DNA from 2 places in the Cohaesibacter marisflavi genome. Region 2 is predicted to be linked to the other one. Evidence: riboswitches for the same ligand, from Rfam matches in the RefSeq annotation. Region 2 holds a riboswitch; the other holds the start of a gene.

Region 1 (7,819 bases), 510 kb from region 2:
GCATGGGCTGCCCTTTTTCTTTGAACGAAGGTGGCTTTGAATGGAGGTGGCAAAGCAGGGGGAATCCAGTGCGATTTTGTCCGCGTTATTGGCTTTATGTCTGTTCTTAATGGGCGACTTTTGCCCAATTTGCCCGAAGCTGACCCTTGCATGCCATTTTTGATGTCATTTACGTGAAGTTTCCTGCTCAACTGAGGCCAAAGCTCAGCTCTTCTCTTGCCGCTTTCCCTTGGATGGGCTAGGAAAAGCCCGCAAGGCGTGTCCTATTTCCGGTGCGCGCCTCTCTAACTTCAATTCTAATTCAAAAGTGACGTCCAATCATGGCAAAGAACAAAAAGCCCAACAAGCTCAAGGCCCGCCTGCCGCGCGGTTTTGTGGACCGGACTGCTGACGATATTCGCGCATCCGATGACATGCTCGCAAAAATCAAGGCCGTCTATGAGCATCATGGCTTTGATCCGATTGAGACGCCGACCTTTGAATATACCGATTGTCTGGGCAAATTCCTGCCTGATACGGATCGCCCCAACGCGGGTGTCTTTTCCGTACAGGATGATGACGAGCAATGGATGAGCCTGCGCTATGATCTGACCGCGCCGATGGCCCGTCACGTGGCCGAGAATATCAACGAGATCCAGCTGCCTTTCCGCACCTATCGCGTTGGCTATGTCTATCGCAACGAAAAGCCCGGTCCTGGCCGTTTCCGTCAGTTCATGCAGTTTGACGCCGACACCGTTGGCGCGCCGGGTGTGCAGACCGACGCTGAAGCCTGCATGATGATGGCAGACACCATGGAAGCCCTCGGCATCGAGCGCGGCAACTATGTTATTCGCGTCAACAACCGCAAAGTGCTTGATGGGGTGATGGAAGAAATCGGCTTTGGTGGCGATGAGCATGCCGAATCCCGCCTCACGGTTTTGCGCGCCGTTGATAAACTGGACAAGTTTGGCACCGACGGCGTGCGCCTGTTGCTGGGCGAAGGCCGCAAGGATGAGAGCGGCGACTTCACCAAGGGCGCCGGTCTTAGCCCTGAAAATGTCGAGAAGGTGATTGCCTTTACCCAAGGTACTCTCGACATGGAAAATGACGGCACCCGCGAGCTGGACACCATGCAGGCCATCTTTGATGCCTGTGGCTACGGGGAAGATCGCATCAAGATCGACCCATCCGTCGTGCGTGGCCTCGAATATTACACCGGCCCGGTCTATGAGGCCGAGCTGCTGTTTGATGTGACCAACGAGAAGGGCGAAGTTGTCCAGTTCGGCTCTGTCGGCGGCGGCGGGCGCTATGATGGTCTGGTCAAACGGTTCGTCGGGCGTGACGTGCCTGCCACGGGCTTCTCCATCGGTGTCTCCCGCCTGATGACGGCTCTTAAGAATCTCGGCAAGCTGGGCACGGATATGGTCGTCGAACCTGTGCTGGTTACCGTTATGGACGGGGATGTCGAGAGTCTTGGCCATTATATGAAGATGGTGCAGGAGCTGCGCGCCGCAGGCGTGCGGGCCGAGCTTTATCAGGGCAACTGGAAGAAGTTTGGCAACCAGCTCAAATATGCCGACAAGCGCGGCTGTCCGCTGGCCATCATTCAGGGCTCTGACGAGAAGGAAAAGGGCATTGTCCAGATCAAGGATCTGGAAGAAGGCAAACGCCTCTCTGCCGAGATTGAGGACAACGCCACTTGGCGTGAAAGCCGTCCCGCTCAGGTCGAGGTGCCGCTCGCCGAGATGGTCGAAACCGTCAAGAAGATGCTCGCAGATCAGGCCGCCGATCGGGACGCCGCCCGTGCTGCCGAGACGAAATAACCGCTCAGCCGGAAAAGGCGAGAGGAGATATCCATGACTCATCTGACCGAAACAATGCGCGCCGAGCTGGCTCAACAGTTCGACGCGGCAGGTGCCAGAGTGATCAATCTGCCGATCCTCTATTCTGCGGACCTGTTTGTTGATCTCATTGGTGAAGACATTCGCCGCCGCCTCTATGTCGCCCCTGGCGCCAATGGCGAGGCGATGGCGCTCCGGCCTGAATTCACCATTCCCGTTTGTCTGCATCATCTGCGCCATGGAGAGGCAACCCGCAAGGCGACCTATGCCTGCCTTGGTCCGGTGTTCCGCCAGCGCGCCGATGATGAACCCGGCGAGTTCCATCAGGCAGGTATCGAACAGATCGACCCCGAAGGCGGCTTTGACTTTGATGCGGCCAACGTCGCCAGCGCCGTTTCCATGGTGGAAAGCCTCTCGGGTAAGCGCCCGGTCGTGACCATCGGTGATCTGGGGCTTTTTTCTGCCTTGCTCAATGCTTTGGGCACGCCCGCTGTATGGCAGCGGCGTCTGGAAGGTGCGTTTGGTGATCGTGCCGTGCTGGACCGCATGCTGAGACGTCTGGAACAGGGCGGCTCGGAAAGCCATGGGGCGTCTGCCGGTCTGGCTCGTATTCTCGAAGGCAAGGCGCCGGAAGATGTGCGCGAGGCGGTTGAGGAAATGCTCGATATCGCAGGCCTTGCTGCCGTGGGCGGTCGCTCTGTGGGCGACATTGCCGAGCGCTACATGGAAAAGGCCGAGCTCGCCGCAATGGCGGGCTGGGATGCCGACAAGCTGGCAATCATCGTGCGCTATCTGTCCATTGCCGGATCGCTCGATGATAGCCTTGATCAGCTCCGTGCCTTCGATGCCAAAGAAGGCGGGCTGCTGGGCGATGCCCTTGCGGCTCTTGCCGATCGCATCGCTGCCATTCGAGCCGCTGTGCCGCAAGGCACGAAGCTGGTGTTCAAAGCCGATTTCGGGCGCCGCCTCGATTATTATTCGGGCTTTAATTACGAGTTGCATTTCGAAGGCGAAGACAAGCCGGTTGCCGGTGGCGGTCGCTATGATCGCCTGCTGGGCATTCTGGCCTCCCGCGCCAAACAGGGCAACGCGGTGGACGCGGTTCCGGCCATCGGTTTTGTGGTCTGGCTGGATCGTCTGACGCAAGCGGGCAAAGAGAGCTAAGGAGAGAGCACCATGAGCAAGACACCTTTGATCATCGCGATCCCCTCCAAAGGCCGCCTGCAGGAAAACACCAACGCCTTTTTCGCCCGTGCCGGTCTTGATGTCGCCCGTCCGGGTGGCGCACGCAATTATCGCGGTCATCTCAAGGGCACCGACAATGTCGAAATCGCCTTTCTTTCCGCCTCTGAAATCGCCAAGGAGCTGAAAGCTGGTTCCGTGCATCTTGGGGTGACGGGTGAGGATCTGATCCGCGAACATCTCGCAACGCCGGAGAGCTATGTCGATCTGCTGATCAAACTCGGTTTTGGTCATGCCAATGTTGTCATCGCCGTGCCCAAGGCATGGATCGACGTGCGCAACATGGAAGATCTCGGCGACGTGGCTATGGACATGCCAGCTCGTTATGGCCATCGCCTGCGTGTCGCGACCAAATATATCAACCTGACGCGGGCCTTCTTCGCCAGCCACGGCATCATTGACTACAAGATTGTCGAGAGCCTTGGGGCGACCGAAGGGGCGCCTGCTGCGGGGTCGGCTGATATCATCGTCGATATCACCTCCACCGGTTCGACCCTTGAGGCCAACAATCTCAAGATTCTGGACGATGGGGTCATGCTGCGTTCGGAGGCCAATCTGGTGGCTTCGCTGACGGCGGACTGGTCTGAGGAAGCCAAATCGGCGCTGGGCGAAATTCTTGATCGCATACAGGCCGAAGAAGCCGCCCGCTCCGTGCGCGAGATCACAGCTGCCCACCATGACGCCGCTGCAATCAGCCAGCAGATCTGTGACGAGTTCGAAGCCGCTGGCGTGACTGCGCCCTATGGCCATAACGACCATATCTTGCGCCTGCATGCCCCGCAAAAGAGCGTCTATGCCATTGCTCGTCGCCTGCGCGAGCTGGGCTCGGTATCCGTATCTGTGGGGCGTCTGGACTATGTGTTCGAGGCATCCAATCCGCTCTTTGATCATATGGTGGAGCGCCTTGGGCAATAAACGGCATTGCCAGCGCCAAAACCGGCGCTGGCCTTGATTTGGACTCATTGCTGGGGCCACTTCCTCACAAAGACAGCGGCAACCGGCGCAATCATTCATCCTGAGCAAGCAGGCTCTTGATTGGCGCCTCAGCACATGAGCATCACATGACCATGAACCGAGATATATCCCGCCGTATGGCGATCAAACTGGTGGCCGCCGGGCTTGCCGCTCCGGCGCTTGTGCGCGCCAATGTGGTCAACGCCGCCGAGTTGGATCGGGCGATCGGAAGTCTCATCATGGTTGGCTTTTCAGGCAAGAGCGCTGGAGGCAATTTTGCCCGCACCATCGCCAGCCAAATTGCCAAGGGCAGGGCGGCCTCTGTTGTCTATCTTTCCACCAATGTCGGCACGCGCAAGGATGTGCTGGGGCTCAACAAACTGTTTCATGATGCTGGTGCCACGCATATCGCCATCGATCATGAAGGTGGTACGGTGCAGCGTCTCAAGGAGCGACAGGGCTTCACCCGCATTGCCTCCGCGCTCAGCATCGCCAAAAGCACCAATCCCGGTGGCGCGGAAAAGATTTACGCCGTGGCGGCAAGAGAATTGTCGGAGGCGGGTTTCACCTTCAATCTGGGCCCAGTGGCAGACCTGCATCGCGCTTATAATCCGGTGATTGGCCGCAACAAACGCGCCTATGGCAAGGATGCTGCCACGGTGATCCGCTATGCGGGGGCTTTCGTGAAGGCGCACCGCCGCTACGGCATCACCACGGCGCTCAAGCATTTCCCCGGACACGGGCTGTCCAAGGCCGATAGCCACAACGGCTTTGTCGATATCCGCGATACGTGGCAGCCAGAGGAATTGACGCCCTTTGCCGAACTGGTCCGTATGGGACTGGCCGACTGCATCATGTCCGGTCATCTCTATGTGCGAGTGGGGAAGGATAGCAACGGCGAATTGACAACCTTTTCCAAGACCCTTGTGCGCGATGCCCTGCGGCGACGCATGGGCTTTAATGGCCTGATCATGACCGATGATCTCAACATGGGCGCCGTGCGCAAGGTGGCATCCACCCGCGAAGCGGCCATTCGGGCCGCTCAGGCTGGCTATGACATTCTTTTGCTGTCCAACAGCCTCAAGCCTGATGCCAATCTGCCCGCCGAAGCCGTCGGTTGGATACGCGACGCGGTGCGACAGGGGCAGATCAGCGAGAAGCAGATATTGGATAGCGCGGCCCGATTGCGTCGCTCGCGTTCGGCTTGATGAGCCTTATGAGAGACGCTACGGGCTTCGCTATGGTCGCTTTTTAGCGATGGGCGCGGTAATAACCCTGCGCCAGCTCGGGATAATGATAGACGAGCGTGGCAAACACGGTTTCATCCACGGCATAGCCCAGACCGGCTGAAATGAGATGAGCGCACTGTTCAGTGCGGTTCTTCAGGCTGGAAAGGGAAAGCCCGCTGCGTGCACCCAGATCATAGGCTTCGCGGAACGACATGATGCGGGCGCGAAAACCGGCCTTCAGAACCGCGATGGTTTCGGCGCTGGCTGCTTTTGTCGTTGGATTTCCTGTTTGGCTGTCAGCTTCCTTGGATAGATTGGAGGCGTGGTTGACAGGAAAATCGTAGCTTTGATCGATTGCTTCAAACATTGTGTTTCCTTCCTAACATGCCCATGGACAACGCCCATGCACGGGTTTGGAAGACTGACGACAACAGGTAAGGGAACTCCGCTTAGTTGCGCCCATCTTCGCGGTTTGCAAAGATGCCGCCACATCCCCGTACAGGTGCCACCTTGCCGCGGTCGGCAGGTTGGCGAGGGCGTCAGCCCTTCTCGTGATGATGGCCGCATAATTAGAGCAACTTTGAGACGGAATCAAGCCTGTTGTGGATTATTGCAGCTCTGAATGCTGCGCATAGCGGGAGAGTCGAGCTTGGACAGCTGTTCAATTTGCTCGCATAGATTGAACAAATGATCCGCTTTGGAACGTATGTACCAAGAGTGCCAACTGAAAAAAATGCAATCAAAAGGAGGGTTGCCTTTGTGAATGCAGCGTAAGATTGCTGTGAAAACAAAAGAAATAAGAGGTCGTCATAAGACGACCTCTAGTGACGGTGAATTGTGGGGACCGTCCTTAGAAAGACTATTTTCTTCGCTCATCTGGTGTCTTGTTGGGGGACCAACACCGAGAGCTGCTTTTTTCTTGGGCCTTTCTTGATTTTGATACTACGCTTAGCTGGTCGGTTTTTCCATAGTGCTCATCGAAAAATTGCATGTAGAAGTCGAAAAAAGGTAGGTTATAAAGCGCAAAACGTGTAATTCCTTATTCGGTTAGGCTTGAATATGGCTGTATAAAATAAATATTATTTATAAAATGGATGTGTAATTTTATAGTTGTTCTTTATTATTCTGTTGAGACGGTGCGAATATTCGGTCCATTACGAGCCGACTTTGAGTCATTTCAATAAGTATAGAGGCTTTTTAATGTGCAAGAATCTGTAAGTTTGCTTCGTCTGATCCTGCCTATTGCACCTAATTCAATTTGATTAGAAATCTAGATAAAAATACGCATGTCATCTTTCTTGTTTCACGCGATTGCAAGATTGCTCTTTACTCGGGCAGTCACACGGTGCCTGCAACCTGTAAGCTTTTCTTAACCCAAAATCCCGAATTGGCTGCGTATTAAAAGTTGCACGGTAAATTTGAGTGTATGCAGATGCCATCTTGCATTTGGCTTATCAAAAGCGCATGCATCATTTGGGATGAATCGAGCTTGCTGACTGTTTCAGATCGTGTTGCGTTTCTCCTTTCCGCTTCAGGCGTGGCATGGCCCGCCGAACGTTAAATGGAGATGTGTGTTGTTGTGCGCTTTGGATTTCGGATTGGCTCAAGGCATAGACGCGGCCATTATCCAGCTCGTGCGGGCGGGTAAGATTGGTTCGATTGCCTGCTTGCCGGTGTCTGATCTGTGGCCCAAGAGTGCAAGCGGATTGCACGCCTATCTCAAGACCGCTCCAAAACGCCCTATCGTGGGGCTCTGTCTGGCGATCACCGGACCCTTTTCACCACTCTCTACCGGATTCGCACCGGAAAATCGCGATCAACAGGGCTATTTGCCCCGGAGAACGGATCTGGCCCGAGCGGCGCGCCGGTTTGAACTGGATGAAAGAACGCTTGAGGCGGAGTTCCGCGCGCAGTTCCGGCGGTTCACCGCCCATCTAGGCAGCAGTCCACACTTTTTGGTACTTCAGCCTGAGATCCTCTATTTCGCAGCCGCAGCCCGCGCTGTCACCGGTACTTTAGCAAAATTCGATGCAGCAACGCTGCCGGTCATATGTCCTTTGTTACCGCAAGCCAATGGGTGGAAGGACAAACTGGAAAAACGCCATATCTGGCGAGCCAATGATCATATGCGCGAACCCTGGGTGCGGCGCGCCTTGATGGAGCCCCCAAATGCCGAGCGATTGCCCCCTAAAAACAGCTGGTTACAGGATGGAAAGATCTGGACGGCTATAAGGCCCGCTTTACCAGACGAGCGCTTGTCCCGCTTCGATCCGGATCCGCTATTTCGGGTAAAACAAATGGGGTGGCTTTAACCGCAGTTCTGAGATATTTCCCGATCTGTATGGATGATTCAACTTTTTACCCGTAGCAATTGGTATTGGATTCTCCTTGCTGCAACATTTCCGAGTATAACGAGCAACTTGCCACTTGAGTTCTTGTTGTGTCGCGGTATTCTTGTATTACATGCTGGATACCACCATACGAACGACTTTTTGTGTCAGTACAAGTTGGGAGCCAGCAATTTATACTGGGGGACAGTGAAGAACAAATCTGGAATTTGGTGACAAAACGGCT
Region 2 (7,819 bases):
CGTGGTCTTTGTGGTGGAAATAGCCATGCGGTTGCTGGTTCACCGGCAGCGCTTTTTCACCGATCCATGGTCCCTGTTTGATTTCTCGGTGGTTGCCGTTTCCCTTATGCCGACGACCGGCGCTCTTTCAGTGTTGCGTGCCTTCAGAGTGCTGCGTGTTCTGCGGCTCATCAGTTTTGTGCCATCCTTACGGCGCGTGGTGGGTGCATTGTTGGAAGCATTGCCCGGACTGGGGTCGATCACCTTGCTTCTGGGTTTGCTCTATTTCGTGTTTGCCGTGATGGCGACCAAGCTTTATGGCGCAGAGTTCCCCGACTGGTTCGGCAGTCTTGGCGAGTCGGCCTATACGCTGTTTCAGGTGATGACACTGGAAAGCTGGTCCATGGGCATCGTGCGACCGGTTATGGAAGCCCACCCCTATGCCTGGCTCTTCTTTGTGCCCTTCATTCTTGCGACCTCCTTTACGGTGTTGAACCTCTTTATCGGTATCATCGTTTCGGCGATGCAGTCCGAACATGAAGCCACGGCAGAAGCCGACCGTGCGGCGCTGCATTCGGAAACCGAAGGCGTGATGGCCGAGGTCAAGGCCCTACGCACCGAGATTTCCGAGCTGCGTACCCTGATCAAGGCGCAAGGCAGCGGCAAGTAACAGCTTCTAGAATGGGGTCGAAAGGCAGAATGCAAGCAACAGGCTTTTCACACCCTGCCTTGCGCAGTCATTTTGCTGCCTTGATTGGGGGCTTTGGTCAGTGGACCATCCACAAGACGGGATTTACAACCAGAATGCCTAGCTCCAATACCCTTCCCATTCTCTATTCCTTTCGCCGCTGCCCCTATGCCATGCGCGGACGAATGGGGCTGTTTGCGTCTGGCATTCCGGTCGAACTCAGAGAGATCGTTCTAAGGGACAAGCCGGCTCATATGCTGGAAATCTCCCCCAAGGGCACGGTACCGGTGCTGCTTTTGCCCGACGGGACGGTGATCGAAGAGAGCCTTGATATCATGCTCTGGGCCCTCAAGCAGAATGACCCGCAGGACTGGCTCTCACCAGAAGAAGAGACGTTGGATGACATGCTGGCCCTGATTGGGGAGCTAGATGGCTCCTTCAAGCATCATCTGGACCGCTACAAATATTCAAGTCGATATGAGAATGCCGATGAGGTGGTGCATCGGTCCATGGCCATGGTGGCTCTGGCCTCGCTGCAGGCGCGCCTTGAGCTTTCGCCTCATTTGTTCGGCTCGCGCCCGAGCCTTGCCGATATCGCGCTTTTTCCGTTTGTGCGGCAATTTGCCAATACCGATAGGGACTGGTTCGACACCAATGCACCTATAGCCCTGCGCAAATGGCTCGTCGGGCACGAAACCTCGGAATTGTTCATGAGTATTTTCTGCAAGTGGCCTGTGTGGCAGGAAGGCGATCCCGTTACGCTGTTTCCCGCCCCCAGGCACCTTTGACAATGAAGACGAAAGGCGGGCAGGACGCTTGCCTTCCCTATCAGGATACCCAGCGACGTAGACGCTCGGACATGGCGGTCCTGTTCACCGCTTCGGCAACCGTTAGGCCAACATTGCCAAGCATGGAATGGGTATGCCAAAGCGTGAAGATGGGCACTTTACGCGTGCCGAACTTGAGCTTGTAGGGCTCATCTCCAACGGTGAAGTCAAAGACCTTCATACCTTCCTTGACGCATTCCTCAATCAGGTCTTCCGTCATGAGCAGACCGGGGGAATAGCGCCCCACCCGCTCGAAATCGAGTCCCATCATCAGCATCAGATAGCGACCATTATGCTCAATGGCATATTGAACGGCGACGATCTGATCGTCGTAGGTGAACTGGTACAGGCGCACATAGCCGCTTGCGGCATTCTCGATTGCCAGATTGACATAAAAATCGAAGGTGTGCCGTGTCTGAATGAGGTCCTCACCGGGGCGATCCTTGTAGCGCTCCTTATGGAACTCTCTCAGATGATCCATGGCCACCCGGATGGGCTCTTCATCGACAAGGCGATGCATTTGCCAGTTGCCCTCTCGCATCATCGCGCGCCTTTTCTTGTCGCGATGTTTGCGCTCGCTTTTGGAAATATTGGCAAGGCGCCATTCCTGATAGTCCGGACCGAGTTGCGTGATATAGGCGGAAAATTCCGCGCGCTGGAAATGCCCCGAAGGGAACAGTCGCAACACGGCAGGATCGTTGACAGGCATGTGCTTGACACGTAGCACGTCGTAGGCACCCAACGTTTCAAGGAGTCGTTTGCTCAGATAGTCCGGGTCAGGGATCCAGTTTCCGATATCTTTGTGCATCGTCGGCAAAGCATAGTCGACCAGACACATATTGGCATATTCGAGGATGGTCGCCCCGAGCTTTTTGCGAGCGATCAGAGGGACGAGCCCAACAAGACAGCCGGATTTCTTGCAGCGCATTTGCAATGTGCGCTCCTCAATGTCCGGAAAATTCTTCAAATACTGCTGCATAGCATGATGCCAAAGCGGATGCTGAAAAGCTGTGACATCGGCCTGATCAAACAGGGCCTTATATTCCTCGGAAAGAAAATCAAAACTTGAACATACGCTCAACTCAAGCATAACAATTGCCTGCAACTTTTTGGTCAATGAGAAGTGTTACGGCCTAACCATTTCATAGAGAAGATAAGCAATCGTGAATCGTTCAGGCAAAAACACCAGAAAGTTGCATAATAGGTATTTAATTTACTTGTTTATACACGTTTTGAGATACGCGCGGTAACTGCGACGAAAATTCGAGGGAGTTTGAGGAGAAGTTCAAGAGTGTCAGTAGAGATTAAGCTCATGCATGAAAGCAGCCATGCTCTCAATAGTTGATTTGGGCCCTTCTAACAAGATATCGACACCGGCTTCATGATAGCTGCGATCAAGCACGCTCAGCTGCAACAAGGCGATCTGGCGCTCTATTTCGCTGGTCTGGTCGAACCGGCCCGTAAAGGTCTTTTGAACGATGCGTTGCCAGGGCACCAACGTGGCCGCGTCCAGTGCCATGGAGGCAACACCGGAATAGGCACGCGCCAATCCCCCTGCCCCCAGCTTGGTGCCACCGAAATAGCGCACAACGATCACGCCACAATTGATGATTTCTCGCCCGATCAACACCTTGAGCATCGGCATGCCAGAGGTACCCGCCGGTTCCCCGTCATCCTTGGCACCTTCCTCGATATGATCATCCTCATGAATGAGGCGGAAAGCGGTTACATGATGGTTGGCCTTGCGATGCTCTATGCGCAAGTCTTCGAGACGGGCCTCGAACTGCTCGATAGGCACGAGGAAAGCCAGAAATTTGGACTTTTTCTCCTCAAGCTCGGCATAGAATTCGGTTTCGATTGTTTGCAGCATGGCATCATGCCATCCGGAAATGCTTGGACAGTTTCAACCCCTGCGCCTGATAGTTGGACCCGATGCCCGTGCCATAGAGGCGGGTCGGACGTGCCCGCATGCGTTCATAGGCGAGACGTCCGATCAACTGGCCATGCTCCACAATGAAGGGCACTTCATGGCTGCGCACTTCCAGCACGGCACGGCTCCCCTTGCCTCCAGCTTCCGAGGCGCCGAAGCCGGGGTCGAAGAAGCCAGCATAATGCACCCGGAATTCGCCCATAAGCGGGTCGAACGGTACCATCTCGGCGGCATAACAGGGGGGAACATGCACCGCTTCGCGCGAGACCAGAATATAGAACTGGTCCGGGTCCAGAATAAGCGCATTCTTGCCACGCCCCGCTATAGGTTCCCAGAAATCGAGCATATCGAGTGCATCGCGCTTGTCGACATCAATAACAGCACTATGGCGCTTGGCGCGATAGCCGATGATGCCTTCTCCTTCCAGATCGATCGACACTGCAATGCCGTTGTCGATAAAGGGATCATCGGAGGCAATGACAAGACTTTCGCTGTTATGGAGCGCCAGATGTTCGGCATCACTGAGGCGCGAACGCCCCTGCCGGAAGCGGATCTGTGTCAAGCGGCTACCGGCACGGACCACAATGGGAAATGTGCGCGGGCTGACTTCCAGAAAGAGCTGGCCGCGATAACCGGTTGGGATGGTATCGAATTGGCGGGACCTGTCTGCAATGACACGGGTAAAAATGTCTAGTCGTCCGGTGGAGCTTTTGGGATTGGCGGCCGCCTCGATGAAATCTGGCAGGGCCAGACTTTCCATCAACGGCACAATGTAAACACAGCCGGTTTCCAGCACAGCCCCTTCTGTCAGGTCAATCTGGTGGAGCTGCAACCGCTCCAGTTTCTCTTCAACGGTCTCGTTGGGACCGGGCAGGAAGGAGGCGCGCACACGATAGGCGGTGGCTCCAAGGCGCAAATCCAGACTGGCGGGCTGGATCTGATCGGCATCGGGATGACAGGCAAACCGGATCCCCTCGCCTTCGACCAGTTGGGTAATATCGGCGTCATTGAGAATACCGCTTCCGGTAAAGGAGAAATCAGTCATGCATAGGCCCGTTCATTGCGTTTTCATGTTGTTTAACAGGGATAGTGCCCTTGGGCAACCAGCCAGAAAGCGGGCCAGAACCGGCCCATGAAGGGGCGAACCTCCTGCGCTATGCTCGCATAGCGGCAGCGTCATGCCTTCATTGCGTGAGCAGATAGTCCAGAAATGCATAGACACATTTGTAGTTGTGCACAAATGGGCAGTTGGTTCAAATTTTAGCTTTTATTTTTACCGCAGAAATAGGGAAGTCTACTAATATTGGACACACCTTGACAGAAGGCGTCTGACGACAGCAGGCGCCATTGCTATATGGCCAACCAGGAACAATAGTGTCTTAGATGAAAAAGCTCCTCGCGGTTTGCATTTTAACGGCCTGCTTTATCACAGGCATCATTCTCACATACGAGACTCCGGCAAACTCCAATCAGCTCAATGGTACACGTTTGACTTCTGCCGGGAAGCAGGAAGCGGAAAGCAAGATTGAATCCTTCCTTGAATCGAATATGGCCTATTTCAATCCCTTCAGCGATCAGGTGCAGGTGAACAATTGCAAGATCACCTACCGGCTGAACAGCACGGGCGATTGCGCAGGCTCTCCGACGGCGCGCTTCAACGAGTTCCAGATTGATCTCAAGGATGTTCGCAAGGTGCGAATTTTTGAAAATTCGCGTCGCGGCACCGGTGCTGCCGGGTCCATCCGCTTCGAATTCGCCGAAGACGTGCAAAAGCGGTTCGATCGCGCCAAGCAGCTGTTCAAGCGCTATAATCAGCATAACAATGGCTATACTGGTTCCATGTGGGCACAAGAAGCCTATTCGGCAGAACAGAATGCCGTGAAGGGTGCAGGGCTGCCCAGCATGCGCAGTTATGCCAAAACGCAGAATTGCTCACGCAGCATCCAGCAGTTCCACCTGCCCAAGACGCTTGGTACCATCAGCCTCTCAACGGTGGATCGCGGTGCCGCCTACAGTTTGAAAAATTACCACGCCAGCTGCATCAACAGCTAAGTCTTGTGCTTGCGATTGAGCACATCGGCAATCGAACGACACCTAATCCCTTGTCAAAAATACCTAAACTTTAGATTGAAATTTTCCACATTAATCGTGAAATAGATTCAATTTTAATCTTTCTGCTATGCGCGTTTAAAACAGTTTCGACCAAAATTCCCTCATTGACTAGTTCCACCAGACACAGACATTTTGCGAAAAAATGAAAAAGAATATTATCGTCTTAACTTCCCTATTCTCGGTGATCATTGTTGCCATCTGCTTTCTGGCCCTTTTCGAAGGAAAGAGCTTTGCCAAAATCAAACCGCTTTTCAGCAAGAGAGAAGTGGCGCGAATGGAAAGCATCATTCAAAAGGCGCTTTCAGAGACATCCAATGTCGCCTATGGCAGTGATCTGGTGGTGAAGGATTGCGAGATCATCAATCGGGTTGAAACAGCACGCAATTGCGCAGATCCCTATTCCCTTCGCCTGCAGGAATTTCGGCTCGACATCAGGGAAACAGCATCTGTCACCCAGTCCAGTCTGGTTTCCAGCAAACCGGGGCGTCAGAGCCTCCTGAAGTTTCACTTCACCCCTGAGATCGAGCAGAAGGTGCAGAGCGCCAAGCAGCAGATCTGGGAGTATGTGAGCGACAAACACGGGTTGCGCGGAGCTGTCTGGGGCGAGTTTGCGGAATCCGCAGAACAACGCCTTGTCAAACAATATGGCTTCGACCAACTGGGCAGCTATGATGTCACCCAGACCTGCGGCTCCAGCAAGAAGATGCGCCATCTACCCGAGAAGCTCGGAACCTATATTCTGAGTGGTGATTCCAGAGAGTTGGGACGGGTCATCAAATCCTATCACCAATATTGTGTTTCCTCGGATTCATAAGCGGGCCTGCCAGCGGCATGCCTTAGGCGGGACACTGGTGCCCGGAGCCGTGCCATTGACAGGTGAGGTCTTTGAGCGTACAGAATGTCGCACTTGTGGTCATTTGAGCCGACCGGCTTGCCGCCACGTAAAAGAATGTTGCTAAAAGGTCGGGGATGAAAAACAGTCTATCCCGGCCATACTAACCTATGTCGCCGGGTTTTATTTTGCCCAAAATCCGGCCACCCACGAAGAATGAGCCCGACGTCTCGCGGTGTTCTGCTCCGGACGGCGTGTGGGAAAAACAAGAACAGGATTGAGCCATGTCTGAGACCAAAAAGCCCGAAACCGGTTATCGCCCAGCGACCGAAATGGTCCATGGAGGCGCTATGCGTTCGCAGTGGGGGGAAACATCCGAAGCGCTTTTCATGACGCAGGGTTACGTCTATGACAGTGCAGAAGCTCAGGAGGCCCGCTTCAATGGCGAGGAACCGGGCTATGTCTATTCGCGTTATGCCAACCCGACTGTCTCGATGTTCGAAAGCCGTATGGCGCTGCTCGAAGGCGCTGAAGGCGCGCGCGGTACGGCCTCCGGCATGGCGGCAGTTTCATCAGCCATGCTTTCTTGCGTGAAGGCCGGAGATCATGTGGTGGCTGCCAGCGCCCTATTCGGCTCCTGTCTTTATATCGTTTCGGAGTTGCTGCCCCGCTTCGGCGTTGAATGCACCTTGGTCGACGGCACCAATCTGGAAGAATGGAAAGCGGCGATGCGGCCAAACACCCGTGCCTGCTTCCTTGAAAGCCCGACCAACCCGGTTCTCTCCGTCATCGATATTGCTGGCGTCGCCGAGATTGCTCATGAGGCTGGTGCAAAGCTGGTTGTCGATAACGTGTTTGCAACGGCCATGTGGCAAAGCCCGCTGGCGCTGGGGGCCGATGTGGTCATCTATTCTGCTACCAAGCATATTGATGGTCAGGGTCGATGTCTGGGCGGTGTCGTGTTGTCGACCGAACAGTTTCTGGAAGAAGAATTCAAGGATATCCATCGCCATACCGGCCCGTCGCTTTCTCCGTTCAATGCATGGATCATGCTCAAGGGACTGGAAACCTTCCCTCTGCGCGTGAAGGAACAGACCCTGAGCGCGGGCATCCTTGCCGACCGTCTGGCAGAGCACAAAGCCATAGAGCGCATTTTCTATCCCGGTCGCGAGGATCATCCGCAGGCTGACGTCTGCAAGAAACAGATGCGCGGCGGCTCTACCATGGTTGCGCTCAACGTGGCTGGCGGCAAGGAAAAGGCCTTCCAGCTGGAAAATGCCCTTAAGGTCATCAAGATTTCCAACAATCTGGGCGACGCCAAGAGCCTGATCACCCATCCGGCCACCACCACACATCAGCGTCTCACCGATGATCAGCTGGCTGCAGCCGGTATCGGTCAGGGCACATTGCGTTTCTCGGTTGGTCTTGAAGATGTAGAAGACCTTTGGGAA

What was found. A riboswitch is a leader RNA that binds a small molecule or an ion and turns the genes downstream of it on or off. The one in region 2 is predicted to bind S-adenosylmethionine.
Region 1: another riboswitch for S-adenosylmethionine. It lies ahead of ACKPCT_RS11750 (hypothetical protein); the one in region 2 lies ahead of ACKPCT_RS14045 (O-succinylhomoserine sulfhydrylase).

The regions. Positions count from the first base shown of each region.
Region 1 is NZ_OY762534.1:2,349,001-2,356,819, reverse strand. It holds gene hisS (histidine--tRNA ligase) at 318-1,802, shown strand; gene ACKPCT_RS11765 (ATP phosphoribosyltransferase regulatory subunit) at 1,836-2,984, shown strand; gene hisG (ATP phosphoribosyltransferase) at 2,997-3,977, shown strand; gene ACKPCT_RS11755 (glycoside hydrolase family 3 N-terminal domain-containing protein) at 4,124-5,224, shown strand; gene ACKPCT_RS11750 (hypothetical protein) at 5,268-5,612, opposite strand; SAM-I-IV-variant riboswitch at 5,697-5,808, opposite strand; gene ACKPCT_RS11745 (ChbG/HpnK family deacetylase) at 6,754-7,557, shown strand.
Region 2 is NZ_OY762534.1:2,858,505-2,866,323, forward strand. It holds gene ACKPCT_RS14010 (ion transporter) at 1-649, shown strand, start outside; gene ACKPCT_RS14015 (glutathione S-transferase) at 784-1,455, shown strand; gene ACKPCT_RS14020 (GNAT family N-acetyltransferase) at 1,496-2,584, opposite strand; gene ACKPCT_RS14025 (IMPACT family protein) at 2,789-3,364, opposite strand; gene ACKPCT_RS14030 (2'-deoxycytidine 5'-triphosphate deaminase) at 3,369-4,469, opposite strand; gene ACKPCT_RS14035 (hypothetical protein) at 4,808-5,476, shown strand; gene ACKPCT_RS14040 (hypothetical protein) at 5,679-6,350, shown strand; SAM riboswitch at 6,436-6,515, shown strand; gene ACKPCT_RS14045 (O-succinylhomoserine sulfhydrylase) at 6,653-7,819, shown strand, end outside.